Regions from separate parts of the Psychromonas sp. MME2 genome, predicted to be linked through region 1. Evidence: riboswitches for the same ligand, from Rfam matches in the RefSeq annotation. Region 1 holds a riboswitch; the other holds the start of a gene.
What was found. Region 1 has a riboswitch for thiamine pyrophosphate ahead of thiB (thiamine ABC transporter substrate binding subunit). Riboswitches for the same ligand answer to the same signal wherever they lie in the genome.
Positions count from the first base shown of each region.

Region 2: another riboswitch for thiamine pyrophosphate. It lies ahead of thiC (phosphomethylpyrimidine synthase ThiC); the one in region 1 lies ahead of thiB (thiamine ABC transporter substrate binding subunit).

Region 1 is NZ_JBEWXI010000012.1:708,661-712,092, reverse strand. Features, by position in the region: gene thiP (thiamine/thiamine pyrophosphate ABC transporter permease ThiP) at 1-607, opposite strand, end outside; gene thiB (thiamine ABC transporter substrate binding subunit) at 627-1,613, opposite strand; TPP riboswitch at 1,680-1,785, opposite strand; gene AB1A03_RS13890 (site-2 protease family protein) at 1,849-2,952, opposite strand; gene AB1A03_RS13885 (hypothetical protein) at 3,223-3,432, shown strand, end outside.
Region 2 is NZ_JBEWXI010000003.1:80,425-83,856, forward strand. Features, by position in the region: gene thiC (phosphomethylpyrimidine synthase ThiC) at 1-1,743, opposite strand, end outside; TPP riboswitch at 1,831-1,982, opposite strand; gene AB1A03_RS05360 (MarR family winged helix-turn-helix transcriptional regulator) at 2,038-2,457, opposite strand; gene dmeF (CDF family Co(II)/Ni(II) efflux transporter DmeF) at 2,458-3,432, opposite strand, start outside.

The DNA.
Region 1 (3,432 bases):
AACTGGTAAAGCAGAGCATAAAGACTAATCCAGCGACGTGGGGAAGTTGCTGACGCATGGTTGGCCACTCTACAATACGAAACTTCTGCCAATTAAAAAGCCCTAAATGGGCAGCTAATTTATGTTGCTGTATGGGGATAGAATGCAGTGATTGTAATAATAATCGCGTGGCAAAGGGTAAATTAAAAAACAGATGAGCCAGTAAAATGCCATTGAGCCCATAAATCGAAAACGGTAAACGTTGATCGATATGCTGTAACAGGCTTGCCAATAATCCACTATTGCCATAAATAGCTAGTATGCCAAACACCCCGACCAACACAGGCAGCACCAACGTCGTTGCAAACAATTTTAATAATAATGATTTACCAAAAAAATGACGCCGTGATAACGCATGCGAGACGGGAATAGCCAAACCGACACTCAATAGCGTTGATAAAAATGCCTGATAAAAACTAAAAGCGGTGATATGGCGGTAATAGGCATCAACAAATAAGACGCTAATATTTATATCTAAGGGATAGAATAATAATGCCGACACCGCGGTGACGATAAAAGTGAATACAAGCCCAGCAATGAAAAGGCCGGGCCATGTTTTATGGTGAATTAAAATAACAGATAACCGCTTAATTGATTAACGCATTTTGCCATTCTCGAATCCATAATTTACGGTTTTCTTCAATTGCTTCGCCAGAAAGTGATAAGGATTTAGTTGGCACCATGAGTTGACTAAACTCGCTTGGTAACGCTACGTTGGTAACCGGATACATCCAGTTGCCCGTTGCAATAACTGATTGGAATGGTTCACTGAGTATAAATGCCATAAACTGTTCAGCCAATACCGGGTTATGTGTGCTTTTCACTTTAGCTGCCACTTCGATTTGCATGTAATGCCCTTCAGCAAAATCAGCACTCACATACTGATCGTTCTGCTCGGCAATGAGATGATAGGCGGGTGATGTCGTATAGGAGAGCACCATATCGGCTTCACCATTTAAAAACATATTATAAGCTTCTGACCACCCCTTGGTTACCGTGACGGTTTTTTTCGCAAGCTTAGACCATGCAGCGGCTGCTTTATCGCCATAAATCGATTTAACCCATAGCATTAACCCTTGACCCGGTGTTGAAGTGCGTGGATCTTGATAGATAATACGCAGCTTATTTTCACTATCGACCAGCTCCGCCAAGCTTTTTGGTGGATTTTGCATTTTTTGTTTATCATAAACAAAGGCGAAGTAACCATAATCAAAGGGTACAAAGGTTTTATCTGACCAACCACCCGGTACAATCACGTCAGCACTATCGACCTGATGTTCCATTAATAGCCCTGTTTGCTTGGCTGCTGCAATTAAACTGTCATCTAACCCTAAGATAATGTCTGCCTTGCTATTCTTTCCCTCTAAACGTAACCGATTCAAAATAGAAACGCCATCATCAACGGTTACAAACTGCAATTCACAGTCACATTGCTTTTCAAATGCGCTTTTTATTTTAGGGCCGGGACCCCAATCTGAAGCAAATGAATCATAGGTATAAACAACTAATTTATCAGCGATTGCTGGCATTGCGAACAGGGTTGAAATCGCCATTAAGGCAAGTGTTTTTTTCACTATACACTCCATATATTGTGTGGAATAGATAGGGAATGAGGGAGGTCAAAAAGTCGTCACTAAGCACTCAAGGAACAGCTCATTTCCTACGCCAGTATTATCTGGATCAGGTCTACGGGTTTTATCATAAAGGATAATCTCAGCCTGTTAACAAGCCCCCCGATGAGAATCGCTATTATATACCTTAAGTCGATAAATAATAGCAATCGCGCTGATTTTATTCTGCTTTAACGTTTTAGCTGCCCAATATTTGTAATGGTAAGGATAAAATCGGGTCATTATCATTGGCAAAATAGAAGATAATGGCAATTAACCCACCCACCGTGAGTAAATACCACAATGTTGAAACGACTTGTCCATAGTTATCAAGGGGCAATAAATTTGTTTGCCAGCGACTACGCCATTCAAAGACGATTTCCAAACAGCCAATAGCTAATAGAAACCCCAGTAAAGTTAAACCAAGGCTGTAGCTGATATAAATGCCTAACCCTGCACCAACTGCACAGGCAAACACCCCTACTTTGCTATGCATTGAGAAACTAATGCTTTTTAATATATGCCCGCCGTCTAAGGGTAAAATGGGCAGCAGATTAAATAGATTGAGTAAGGCATTAAAAACGGCTAAACCTGCAAAAAAGGGGCTATCCGTTAACCAATAAACAACCACGCAGACACAGGACAAAATCAAGCCAAATGTAGGCCCCATAATGGAGATAACCACGTCTTGCCAACGCGTATTAATTTTACTATCACTGACCGCCAATCCACCAACAAAGGGGATTAAATAGATCCCCTTGGTTGGCATGGAAAAATATTTCATCGCACGAATATGACCATATTCATGAAAGACTAAACAAGCCAGTAACGCGAGTGCAAATTGAAATGAGAAAAACCAACTGTATGCAGCCAAACTCGCACCAGCTAATATCACTTTGATCATCTTTGCACTTTTAAAAAGCTTTAGCGCCAGAGAGACCATCCCAACGACACTGATTTTTTTGCTAGTATCATCGACACTAACGGGGGGTTGCTGTTCAATGTCTTTGCTGTCACGTTGCCCGCTAAGAACAACCTCATCATTAACGACTAACTGATATTTTAAAGAGAACGGCTGCCAACTTAAATCGATATCTAAACGATAATTAATCACTTCAGTAGACGCATCACTATCTTGCACTGTTTGCTGCAATTGAAAGTGGTGACATAATAGACCTTTGTGATTTGCATTGGCCGTTACTTGAGAAACAATTTGGTCTCCCCAATAGAGTTGTTGCCAACCAGCAGGCGACGCTTCTAAGCGCAATGTTTGACCTAAATGTTGTAATTGTAAAAGTTGCACAGATAATCCCTATTAAAGCGTAATATCGTGAATTATGCCGACATAAAATCCCCCTGTCACCTCAAGATGGTTATCTGGTGCTTGGCTACTGACGCTCGCGGCTGACAACGTATCGGTATAACAAAGCAACATTGAAAAATCTGCTTAATATCAAATATACGAGTGGCAGTGATTGTAAACAATGACGCTTTTACATACATTAGCCAATTACATGGTTATATATTCTGAAAAACTCCTTTAGAATTGCGGACTTCAATATTAAGTAACATTATGAATAAAATAACTACCAATACCGATATCAGTGATTTTTCTGACGTCATAATGGAGCTCAGACACAAATTCAATGCCGCAACGTTAGAGGATGATATTACTCACCTTACACCGCAAGTTTCCCCCTCAACTCGCTTTTTAATCAAAATGGAAATAATGAACCTTTCCCGAAAGGTTTCCCATGTCATTGATTTGAGAAATTTATTTCAA
Region 2 (3,432 bases), on a different contig from region 1:
CAATGTCTGATCATGGTATTCCTGAGAAGTAACAGGATCTAAGCTGAGATTAAACTGATCCTGCCAGCGGAATTCAAAACGCGCCTTAGACAAGGCATTATCACGAATTTGTGCGCCCGGATGCCCCTTCGCTAAATCCGCTGCATGGGCAGCTAATTTATAGGTCACTAGCCCCACTTTAACATCATCTTTATTGGGTAATCCTAAATGCTCTTTAGGGGTGACATAACAGAGCATGGCACAGCCATACCAACCAATTTGCGCCGCACCGATAGCCGATGTAATGTGATCGTATCCCGGTGCAATATCCGTGGTTAATGGCCCTAACGTATAAAATGGTGCTGCAAAACAATCTTTAAGCTGTTTATCCATGTTCTCTTTGATCATCTGCATGGGGACATGACCGGGGCCTTCAATCATCACCTGAACATCGTATTGCCACGCCACTTTGGTGAGTTCACCTAATATTTCTAGCTCAGAGAACTGCGCCTGATCGTTGGCATCAGCAATCGATCCGGGACGTAAGCCATCCCCGAGGGAGAGTGCCACGTCATATTGCTGGCATATTTCACAAATTTCACGGAAATGTTGGTAGGCAAAATTCTCTTTATGGTGCGATAAACACCATTTAGCCATGATCGAACCTCCGCGAGATACTATCCCAGTCACCCGTTTTGCCGTCATCGGTACAAAGCGTAATAACAGACCAGCATGAATGGTAAAGTAATCAACCCCCTGTTCGGCCTGTTCGATTAAGGTGTCACGAAACACTTCCCAAGTGAGGTTTTCAGCAATGCCATTGACCTTTTCCAACGCTTGATAAATGGGCACAGTACCAATTGGTACTGGCGCATTACGCATGATCCACTCTCGGGTTTCATGAATATTACGCCCCGTTGATAAATCCATCACCGTATCACCGCCCCAAAGCGTTGACCAAACCAATTTTTCCACTTCCTCTTCAATGGATGAAGTGACCGATGAGTTACCAATGTTGGAATTCACTTTTACGAGGAAGTTACGACCGATAATCATCGGCTCTAACTCTGGATGGTTAATGTTGGCAGGAATAATGGCGCGCCCTTCCGCAACCTCCTGACGCACAAATTCAGGGGTGATCGCCTCCTGTAGATTTGCACCAAAGCTGTATCCAGGATGCTGGAAATGTAACGCCTCACATTTCACGCGATCGCGTCCTTGATTTTCACGAATGGCAATATACTCCATTTCAGGGGTTATAATGCCCTGACGCGCATAATGCATTTGGGTAACACATTTACCTTTTTTCGCACGCAATGGTTTTGGCAAGTTTGCAAAACGCAGCTCATCTAAACTTTCATCGGCTAAGCGCGTTTGTGCGAATGTTGAGCTTAAAGAGTCGAGTTCTTCAACATCATCACGTGCTTCAATCCAACTTTTTCGTAACTTAGCAAGACCTTTATGAACATCAATAACCGTGTTTGGATCGGTATAGGGGCCAGAGGCATCATAAACGGGAATCGCTTCGTTTTTTTCATAAATGGGCTGTTCTTCACTTCCCCCTACGAAGGTATCCGCTTGCAGAATTTGTCGCATCGCCACTTTAATAGGATGGATTTTTCCATCAATATAGATTTTCTCTGAATTTGGATAGGATTCATTATTTAAATTATGAATATAATCCTGTGCGGCTTGACGAGATTCTCGACGAGATAAGTTGTTACGACTAGACGTTTTTAGATTTGAATTTACGGTGTTTGACATAGCATTCTTTACCTTAACATAAATAAAAGTTGATAAGAGTGCTTGACGAAAGATCTGTGGAAAGAGTAAAAAACTGAGAATGACCCATTATTTTTTATGCTTGTTCCCTTCGTAGGTACTAACCTAATCAGGTTCCACGGATTCCACGTTAATGATAATTAAAACTAACTATCAAGATATACCCTACATAAGATGACGAGTATAGTGGTCTCAGCCCAAGGGCGCTCCGACAAGAGCCCCTAGTATAGAAGAAAATTTATAGCAGTGGAACCGTATTAGTTAATTGTATGTAAATTAAAATTTATTATTAATACGCGTTAATAAATTCATCAACTGCGCTATCTCTTCTTCCGTAAAATCAGCTGTTAACTCTTCAGTAAGTTTCTGATGTAACTGATCATGTTGCAAAAATAGATTATGCCCCTGATCACTAAGTTCGACTAGGATCGAGCGGCGATCGCTCTCATGGGCAACGCGTCGCACTAAATCAGCAGCGACGAGCTTATCCACTTGCACCGTTAATGTTCCCGTCGTCACCCCTACTTTACTCGCCAAAGTTTTCATTGGCATGGCACCGAAGATCCCTAATATTTCCACGGCATGTACCAAGGTTAAAGTGAGACCATTATCTTTTACCGTATTCGCCTCCCAAGCAGAGAGCTTTTCATAAAACTCGATAAAAGCGTGATTCAATTTTTCGGTTATTGTTTTCATCTATTTCATCTCTTGTAAACATTCATCTTGAGTACATTGGTTCACTTCAATTGTGAGATGACTCAAGCGCTCAAATTGATTGAGTAGTTCTTGATAATATTGTGTAGTAAATGGTCGGTGCGATACGATGGATATAACCGCAGCATAGTGGTCAGCACTCACAGACCAAATATGAATATCAGCAACTTCATGGTCATGATGCTCTTCTATTACCTTAATAATGGCACGTTGATACTCAGGTTCAATGCTTTTATCCAATAGTATCGGCGCTGTCTGCTTTAAAAGTCCCCATGACCAACGGGTAATAATTAATGCGCCAACGATTCCCATCAGTGGATCTAAACTATTTAAAGCAAAGTATTTACCCATCAATAATGCAGCAATCGCTAATACAGAGGTTAACGCATCCGCCATGACATGAAAATAAGCCGCGCGTAAATTATGATCCTGTCCATGATGGTGATGAGCATGATGGCTATCTGCATGTGAATGGTGCGTGTGAGTATGACCATGTGCATGATCATCCTTTAATAAAAACACACTAACGACATTGACTATCAAGCCAATAACAGCGACCCAAATAGCTTCTTGGAAATGTATTTGTTCGGGGTTAAAAAGTCGTACAGCCGATTCAACCGCCATAATCAAAGCAACTAAACCTAATGCAATCGCACTGGTAAACCCACCAAGTACACTCACCTTACCCGTACCAAAGGAGAATTGTGGGTTATTATTATGATTACGCGCATAGGCATAGGCAAACAAAGTAATTAAAAATGCAGCGGCATGCGTGCCCATATGCCAACCATCGGCCAACAGAGCCATTGAACCGTAAATGCTCCCAGCGATAATTTCTGCCACCATCGTAATAACGGTCAAGTAGAACACATACCAGGTGTTACGTTCCCCTCTATTATTGCTCGCTGAAAAATTATGTTGCTGCTGCCATTTACGGTGAGCCGCTGTTAGCTTCGT